2 regions of the Lysinibacillus sp. G01H genome follow, and region 2 is predicted to be linked to the other one. Evidence: riboswitches for the same ligand, from Rfam matches in the RefSeq annotation. Region 2 holds a riboswitch; the other holds the start of a gene.
The links. Region 2 has a riboswitch for S-adenosylmethionine ahead of PSR12_RS20885 (bifunctional homocysteine S-methyltransferase/methylenetetrahydrofolate reductase). Riboswitches for the same ligand answer to the same signal wherever they lie in the genome.

Region 1 (4,656 bases), 460 kb from region 2:
TATCAATTTTCTCGGTAATTAAATCACCAATCCATTGAATAATAAATACGACTACTAAGATCAAAATAGTTGCCATTAATGTCACATCTTGGCGATTTCGCTGGAAGCCGTCTAAGAAAGCTAAGTTACCAAGACCCCCTGCACCAATAATTCCTGCCATCGCAGTATAACCTACAAGAGCAACAGCCGTTACAGTGATACCAGAAATCAAGGCTGGCAATGATTCAGGAACCAATACTTTCCAAATAATTGTAGAAGTTTTCGCCCCCATTGAACGAGCTGCTTCAATCACACCTTTATCAATTTCACGTAACGCAATTAATACCATACGAGCATAAAACGGTGCTGCACCGATAATTAATGCAGGTAACGCCGCATTAGCTCCTCGAATTGTACCTAGTAAAAACTTCGTAAATGGAATTAATAAAATAATTAATACGATAAATGGAATGGAACGGAAAATATTTACGAGTGATCCTGTTAAAAAGTTAACGATTTTATTTGCCCATAACTGATTGGGACTAGTTAAAAATAGAACAATACCAATGACTAACCCAAGAATAAATGTCACAACCGTTGATATAGCTGTCATGTATAATGTTTCATACGTAGCTTGCCACATATTTTCCCAGTCTACATTCGGAAAGAGATTAGTTAGCATTTTCAATCACCTCCGTCTGTACTTCCACTGTATTTAAATAACGAAGGGCTTCAGTGACGTTTGTCTGAGAGCCATCAATTTGCACAATCAATGTACCATATGCACCATTTTTTGTTTGCGAAATATTTCCGTGAACAATACTTACTTCTACATCAAATTGTTTCACAAGATGTGAGATGACAGGCTGTTCTGTTTTTTCACCAACAAAAATAAGTTTGACAAGTTGTCCAGTTGGATAGTTTGTTTTAATTTGTGCTACCGTATCTTGTGTTTCCTTAGTGTCTGTAATTTGAGATACAAACTTCTTAGTAATAGCTGCCTGTGGGGCTTGGAAGACTTGCAATACCTCACCACGTTCCACAATTTCGCCTGCCTCCATCACCGCTACACGATGACAAATTTTGCGAATGACATGCATTTCGTGGGTAATCAGGACGATTGTTAAGCCTAAGCGTTCATTTATATCTACGAGTAAATCAAGAATAGCATCCGTTGTTTCAGGATCGAGTGCGGAAGTCGCCTCATCACATAGTAAAACCTCTGGATTATTCGCTAATGCACGTGCAATTCCTACACGCTGCTTTTGTCCACCAGAAAGCTGGGATGGATAGGCCTTATCGCGCCCTTCTAAGCCTACAAGGGCAATCAATTCCTTCACACGTGCTTCACGTTGAGCCTTTGGGAAGCCTGCGATTTCTAAAGGGAATGCAATATTTTCGGCAACTGTTCTCGACCAAAGTAAATTGAAATGCTGGAAAATCATACTTACCTTTTGTCTAGCCGCTCTAAGCTTTTGCCCTTTTATCGATGAAAATTCTTGATTGTTCACCGTTACTGTTCCTGCTGTCGGTTTCTCTAAACCGTTTAATAAACGAATCATGGTACTTTTACCAGCACCACTATAGCCGATAATGCCAAAAATTTCACCTTTATTAATAGTAAGGTTGACGTCTTTGACTGCCGTTAATTCGCCATTTGCTGTTTTGTATTTCTTTGTAATATTTTGAAGCTGGATCATAGCGAATACTCCTTTTCTCATATAGAAAACCCCTTCACTCACAGACAAGTAGAAGGGGTCACGTATGATACGTTAAACCGTTCTCTCATCTTTCAAAGAAAAATCTTTGAGTGATTTGGCACCTTTTCACATTGTGATGGTTGCCGGGCTTCATAGGGCACTTCCCTCCGCCACTCTTCATAAGAGTTCGATATATTTAATGTTTTAGTAATATATTTGATACTTTACCACGCTAGTAAAGTTCAGTCAATTGATTTTTTTAACAATTCATATAAAAATGGTACGGATTGAAAGGCATAAATTTTTTCTGTCACTTTTCCGCCATCACTGATGAGTAGACAGGGAACACTTTCAATTTGATGCTCATAGGCAATGTGTTCCAAAAAGTTGATATTTGCTTTACCAATTTGTAGCTGTGGCAGTAATTGTTCAATAACGGACATCATTTTAGATGCCACTGCACATGTTCCACACATCGGAGTATATAAATAAAATGCAGTTTTCTCTCCCGACTGTTTAGCCGTTTCCCACTGCTCTGTTGACCATTCTTCCATTTACTCACGCAACCTTACAAAATATATTCATTATGGATTGAAAAATGTGCACGCAGTAAAATCATCGCTAGGACTTTTCTTGGTGTCGTTTCTACTTCCTTGTATGTTGGCATTGTGCGCAGATGCTCAGCTTCTGGATAATGTCTGTCCATTAATGCACGTAGCTTATCCCCAGAAGTATCTGCATCAAAAAAAGTAAATAGCTCACAGCCCTCATAGGGATCCAGTAGTTCTTCTAGTTGATGCACACCAATTGTACCATTCGTACATAGTATTGTAACATTCTCATTCAAAATAGGCTCAATTTGTAGCTTATCTGAACGCCCTTCTACTATCAAGCATTTTCCCTCGAACATTACGCCACCTCCATTTAGAGATCCCCACTTATAAGTCATTATATAACAAAAAACGCCGGTAGTTGCCGACGTTTTTCGATTATGGCTTGTCTTATTCAGCGATCATTTCTTCGTATTGCTCTGCTGTCATTAGTTTCTCAACTTCTGATGCATCAGCAGGCTCAACAACGATCATCCATGCTTTTTCATATGGTGATTCATTAACGAATTCTGGGCTATCTTCTAAATCTGCATTTACTTCCACTACAGTACCTGAGATTGGTGCATATAATTCAGAAACAGTTTTTACTGATTCTACGCTACCGAATGGATCATCTGTTTTGATTTCGTCGCCAACTTGTGGAAGCTCAACGAATACGATATCTCCTAATTCAGATTGTGCGAAGTGAGTAATACCAATACGTACTTTTCCATCTTCTACTTTTACCCATTCATGTTCTTCAGAGTATCGTAAGTCTTTAGGTGTGCTCATGCAAAAAACCCCTCCATAAATATGTAATATATTCACTTTCAGTGTGCCATACTTCTCCTCTAAATACAAGGTTTAATACGGTTATTTCCAAGCTTGCTCAAAATCTACTTCTTTAAAACCTAAAGTAACTTTTTTTCCATCTGTGACGATGGGACGTTTAATTAACATACCATCTGAAGCTAATAACTCAAGCTGCTCATCCTCCGTCATTTCGGCTAACTTGTCCTTTAAGCCAAGCTCACGATATTTCATACCTGAGGTATTAAAAAATTTCTTCAAAGGCTGTCCGCTAGCCTGCCAAATAGCTGTTAATTCTTCTTTAGTGGGAGGTTGCTCTGCGATATGTACCTCTTCATAGGAAACCTCATGCTCATTTAACCACTTCTGTGCCTTTTTACATGTTGTACATTTCGGATAATGGAAAAATTGAATCGTCATTACAATGCTCCTCTTCTGTCTTTTTCTGTAGTATACCATCATAGTTGTTTTCAATGGTGAACTTCACTCTTTTTTGTAAGTTTATCCACTAGTTTTGCATTTTTATCCGTCCTCTTACGATATTAGTCATTTTTCTTATATAAAAAAACCTAGCTATCTTTTGCAGATAGCTAGGTTAGGTGTGCGCTTTAAACAATATATTTTTCAGCATCAATTAATTTAACTGAAGCCTCACGCTTCTTCACAATTAGATTGTATGGATTATTACGCGTTAGCTTACGCAGTGCAGATAATGTCATACGGGCTGCATCGCCATCTGCTGAAGCAAGAATTGTGTCTTTTGCTTCCTTTTCGATTTCTGCGAATGCTTCCTGGCAGAAAATTTGTGTGTATAGCAATTTTTGATGTGCTTTTTCAACACCGTCACAAGCAATTGCCTTTTCTGTACGTAAGACAGCTGATTCCATTGCAAATAATTGGTTAGCTATATTCGCAATGTTTACCAATACTTCTTGCTCTTGATCAAGCTTTGCACCAAAGCGTTGGGCTGCTAAGCCTGCAGCTAAGACAGCAATTTTCTTGGCATTTTTCACTAAATATTTTTCTTGTGCTAACGGCTCTGTACCGATTTCCTCTGGCATTAGCATAAGCAGCTCTTGCTGTAAATTTTGAGCCACTTGTAATAATGGCAGCTCACCTTTTAGCGCCTTTTTCATAAATGTACCAGGTACAATCATGCGGTTAATTTCGTTTGTTCCTTCAAAAATTCGATTAATACGAGAATCACGGTAAATACGCTCTACCTCATACTCAGCCATAAAGCCATAACCGCCATGAAGTTGGACAGCTTCGTCAGCAATATAGTCTAATGTTTCTGAACCGAATACTTTGGCAATAGAACATTCAATCGCATATTCGGCGATCGCACCTGCAATTACTTTTCCTTGCTTTTGCTCTTCCAGGCTTAACTGGCTTAAGCGATCCTCAAATAGTCCAACAGTACGATAGTTTAATGATTCAGAAGCATACAATTGAGAAGCCATTGTTGATAATTTTTCTTTTGTCAGATTGAAATCAGAAAGCTTTGTCTTAAACTGCTGACGTTGGTTTGTATACTGAATAGCTAACTCCAATGCACGTTTCGATCCGCCAATTGT
Region 2 (4,656 bases):
ATGGTGAATTTTTTCAATGACATCTGGTCTAGTAAGCACAAGATTTTCATTACAGCCATCAAGTTCCTCGCCACCAAAATCCTCTGCTGATAAATTTTCATTTTGTAGCATTGTTCCCATTGCGCCATCAAGAATTAAAATACGTTTCTCTAGTTGCTCTTCAATCGAGTGCTTAGCCATGTATACTTACTCCTTTTTTCTGTTCATCCAATTGCTCTATATATTTCATCAACTCTAGTGTCACATCGTAACGTAAAAATGGTGTAATAAGGTAAATCCCATTGAAATATTGCGTAGCCTCTTCTACTAATTCTTTGGCAATAGCAATCCCTTCCAATGTTGCCTTTTCTTTATCTTCTCCACATGCTTTCATTCTTGTTAAGGCATCTTCAGATAATTTGATACCTGGCACTTCATGATGTAAAAATTCAGCGCTTTTATAACTCGTAACAGGCATAATACCGATGTATATTGGAGCTTGTAAATGCTTTGTTGCCTCATAAATCTCTACAATCTTCTCTTTCGTATATACTGGTTGAGAAATGAAATAGTCTGCCCCATGCTCAATTTTCTTCTCCAAGCGTGTCACAGCACGATCTAACACACGGACGTTTGGATTAAATGCAGCAGCAACTGAAAAATTTGCTTTTTTACGAAGTGGCTTACCTGAGAACGAGACCCCTTCATTTAATTGCTTAATTAATTGGATTAGCTCCATGGAAGATACATCATAAACACTTGTCGCACCTGGGAAATCTCCTACTTTCGTTGGATCACCCGTAACGGCCAACACATCATGAATACCTAAAGCATTTAACCCCATTAAATGGGATTGTAGACCAATTAAATTACGATCGCGACATGTAATATGAGTTAGTGGGCGTACACTATGTGTGCTCTTCAACAATGCGCCCATTGCAATATTACTAATACGTGGAGAGGCCAGTGAATTGTCTGCCATCATAACTACATCTGCACCTGCATCATATAATTGCTTTGCTCCTTCAAGGAACCCATCGATCTCTAAATGTCTAGGTGTATCCAACTCTACTATGACAGAGCGTTCACGTTTAACTTTTTCATGAAGAGGCTCATACTTTGTTGGCTCCGCTTCTCGAACAATCTCAATCTTTTTAGGCTTCGCATGCTTCTCCTGAACCGGTGATAACTCTTCTAAATACTTCTTTGCTGCTGCAATATGTTTGGGTGTTGTACCACAACAGCCCCCTATTAAGCGTACACCTTGATCACGCAATTCAACAGCCGCTCGACCAAAATAATCAGCTTCTGACTCATAAACGACACGCCCATCCTCTAAGTCCAGAAGTGAAGCATTTGGATAGGCTGACATAAATGCCTTATGAGGAAGTTCTACACCCTCAAATGCCAGAATTGTATGGTGTGGACCTAGTCGACAATTGACACCAACAATATCAGCACCTAGGGCTTCAAGCTCATGGAGAGCATTATTTAAAGTCATCCCATTTTGTAAAACACCAGGCTCATGCATAGAAACTTGTGCAATAATCGGCAATTTTGTTTTTTCTCGTAGCATCTTTAAGGTTGCTGTTAATTCTTCAAAATCATAATAAGTTTCAAGTAAAAGGCCATCTGGATTCCCTGCAAGTAAGACTCTTGCTTGTTCTTCAATAGTCGCTAATATTTCATCCAAGGTTGCATCACTTTTACGAATTCCCCGAATACCACCAATTGTTCCTAAAACAAATTGACCGCCATCAGCCGCTGCTCGTTTTGCGATGGTGATAGCAGCTTCATTAAATTGTTGGACACGTGATTCTAATCCATAGCGAGCTAATTTAATGGCATTTGCACCGTACGTATTCGTTTGAATGATGTCAGCACCAGCTGCAATATATTCTCTATGAATCTTTTCAATTAACTCGGGTCTCTGAACATTCATTTCCTCATGGCAATACTCCAATCCATAGCCATATAGCACTGTGCCTATTGCACCGTCTGCCGTCAATACATGCGTTTTTAACCTTTCAAGCAATCCCATAAAATTAGCCTCTCTTCCTATGTCTCTATATAATAAAAAGCCTTCTTTCATAAAAAAGAAGGCTTTAACGATTCATCATTGTTGTTCCTTCTCATCTTCGACTCAACGGTCTTCTGGATTTAGCACCTGACAATAAAGTTGGTTGCTGAAGCTTCAATGGGCCAGTCCCTCTGCTTCTCTTGATAAGAATTAAGTATGAATTTTTTAAATAATTAAAAGAATCATATCGTTTACTGACGAATGAGTCAAGACTATTTCACATAACAAAGTTTTTTTCCACTTAAAATCTTAGAAATTGGCAAGTTTCTTTGCAAGCTCTTCGCCAATTTTTTTCCCATTTTGAATGCAAGCACCGATACCTACGCCAAAATATGAGCACCCTGCAATCGATAAATTAGGATATTTCTCATGTAATTCTTGTAGTAATCCTTGTAATGCCTCACGATGCGCTAGATCATATTTAGGCATTTGATCAATCCATTTTGTTACATTCACAACGGTTGGTTGCTCCTCTATTCCTAGGCTCTTTCTCACATCTTCTAAAGCAACTGCTGCCAATTCTTCATCCGTCATGGCACGTAGTTGCTCATAGGCTGGATTGATGCTCTTATAAAAGAGTCGCACAAGTAATTTATTTTCTTTCGATGTATGCTTCCATTTACGACTAGTCCAAGTTGCTGCATTACAAGTAACGTCTGAATTATGGGAAACAATATAGCCTGTTCCATCTGCTGGCAATTTAGCATCTGGCACATCAAAACCTAAATAGATAGTAATCGCTGACGCTGTCGTAAATCGATCAAAATAGCGGTTTAAAGATTCATCCTGTAGCAGATTTTGGACAGTATCGTTCGGTAATGCTAAAACGACATAATCTGACTCAATAATTTCACCATTAGCTAAGGAAATAGTGTAGTTCTTATCTTGTTTTTGAACATTTAACGTAGTAACACCCTTGATAATTTCTACATCGGATAAGGTTTGTTCAAGTCGATCAATTAAAGAAGATAAACCTTTTTTAAACGATATAAATTTTTTGTTCGCTGCTTTAACAAATTGCTCACGATTCGCATCAAAGCCTTTAATAATACTTCCATAATCATTCTTATAATCAATCAAATACGGTAAAGTAGAGCCAATAGAAAGCTGATGTAAATCTCCCGAATAAACACCTGCAAGGACTGGTGCAATTTGATTTTTCACCAGTTCCTCTCCTAAATAGTAAGTTAAAAATTCACCGATTGAACTTTCCTTTGTGAAGCCATTGTTTGGCAATGTTAAATCCTTCAACGCTTCTTTTTTTCCTTGCTCGGAAATAAGTGTACTTTCCTCTAAGGATGCTAAACTCATCGGTATTCCGAAAGTTGAATCTGCCGGAATAGCATGTAACTCATTATTCGTATAAATATAAGAAATACCTGTTTCGTTGTAAACTAGTTCCGCCTCAAAATCAAGCTCCTGCACGAGTTCCATAACGCCTTGATGACGGGCTACAATAGAATCAGCACCCGTTTCCATGATGAAACCTTGTTCATGTACTGAATATAATTTGCCTCCTAAATATGTATTTTTTTCTATAAGCACTAGACGAACATTTAAATTATGTTCCTTCACTTGACGTTGCAAATAATGCATTGTACATAGTCCTGTAATACCGCCGCCTAAAACAACAACTGTTTTCATCATAACCGCCCCTATTATTCATTCTTTCTACAGTATAATCTTTTTTTCATTGAAAATTACGTTAAACCCTTTACAAATTTAGCAAAAATAGAGCTATTTCATCAGTGAAATAGCTCTTACTTTCTGAATCTCTATAAGATTGATCCTCTATAACGATGGCTTCACAACAAACATTTTAATAGGTACTATAGTGTTTATTACGTCTAAAAACATAAAAAATAGGATGTTGTTAGTAGTCTATCCTTTTAAATTTTGCGCAAAGCTCGCTAATTTTTCTGCTGAATTTGTTACCTCAGTAAATGAAGTGCCTAATTCACTTAATATGCCTACAATTGCTTGTATTTTTGTTGCCATACACTCATTTTGATCTTTTGCCTCTGTCATGGCTCCCAATATACTCGTAAATTGGCCTTCAGTTTGTAACATATTTTCTTCACCTGCTGCAACTTCTTCTTGAATATTTGTCAAAGAATACTCTAGTTTCTCTGTTCGTTCACCTGTCTTTTTCAATAACAAAGCCACCGCTGTAACAGATTCTTTTGTCTGAATTGATAATTTCCGTACTTCATCGGCCACTACACTAAAGCCCTTTCCCGCTTCCCCAGCACGTGCTGCTTCAATTGCTGCATTTAAAGCCAATAGATTTGTTTGATTCGCAATATTGGTCACAACACTCATGATTGTTTCCATTTCCTTAGACATACCTGATAATTGTTCAATATTTTCTTCTATATCATGAAGAGAATGACTAATATTTAGCATATTTTGTGATTGATTTTTTAAACGCTCGCGACCCTCAAGTGCTTGGTTTTCAGCCAGTGTAGACAAATCGAGTGATTTTTTTGCCAAATGTTTAATTTCGTCAGATTGCTTACTTAAGCAGGAAAATGAATTATTGGTTTCCTGCGAGATAGCTGCAAGTGCTTCCGAAGAATCTACAATCTGTCGTTCAA

Region 1: linked by a shared signal. The riboswitch ahead of PSR12_RS18570 (methionine ABC transporter ATP-binding protein) and the one ahead of PSR12_RS20885 (bifunctional homocysteine S-methyltransferase/methylenetetrahydrofolate reductase) in region 2 are both predicted to bind S-adenosylmethionine.

The regions. Positions count from the first base shown of each region.
Region 1 covers NZ_CP118397.1:3,641,248-3,645,903, forward strand. Annotated here, with positions in the region: gene PSR12_RS18565 (methionine ABC transporter permease) at 1-661, opposite strand, end outside; gene PSR12_RS18570 (methionine ABC transporter ATP-binding protein) at 651-1,679, opposite strand; SAM riboswitch class I at 1,762-1,865, opposite strand; gene PSR12_RS18575 (thioredoxin family protein) at 1,922-2,233, opposite strand; gene PSR12_RS18580 (toprim domain-containing protein) at 2,248-2,589, opposite strand; gene gcvH (glycine cleavage system protein GcvH) at 2,681-3,061, opposite strand; gene PSR12_RS18590 (arsenate reductase family protein) at 3,143-3,499, opposite strand; gene PSR12_RS18595 (acyl-CoA dehydrogenase family protein) at 3,688-4,656, opposite strand, start outside.
Region 2 covers NZ_CP118397.1:4,105,274-4,109,929, forward strand. Annotated here, with positions in the region: gene metH (methionine synthase) at 1-180, opposite strand, end outside; gene PSR12_RS20885 (bifunctional homocysteine S-methyltransferase/methylenetetrahydrofolate reductase) at 173-2,020, opposite strand; SAM riboswitch class I at 2,109-2,209, opposite strand; gene PSR12_RS20890 (protoporphyrinogen oxidase) at 2,309-3,703, opposite strand; gene PSR12_RS20895 (globin-coupled sensor protein) at 3,941-4,656, opposite strand, start outside.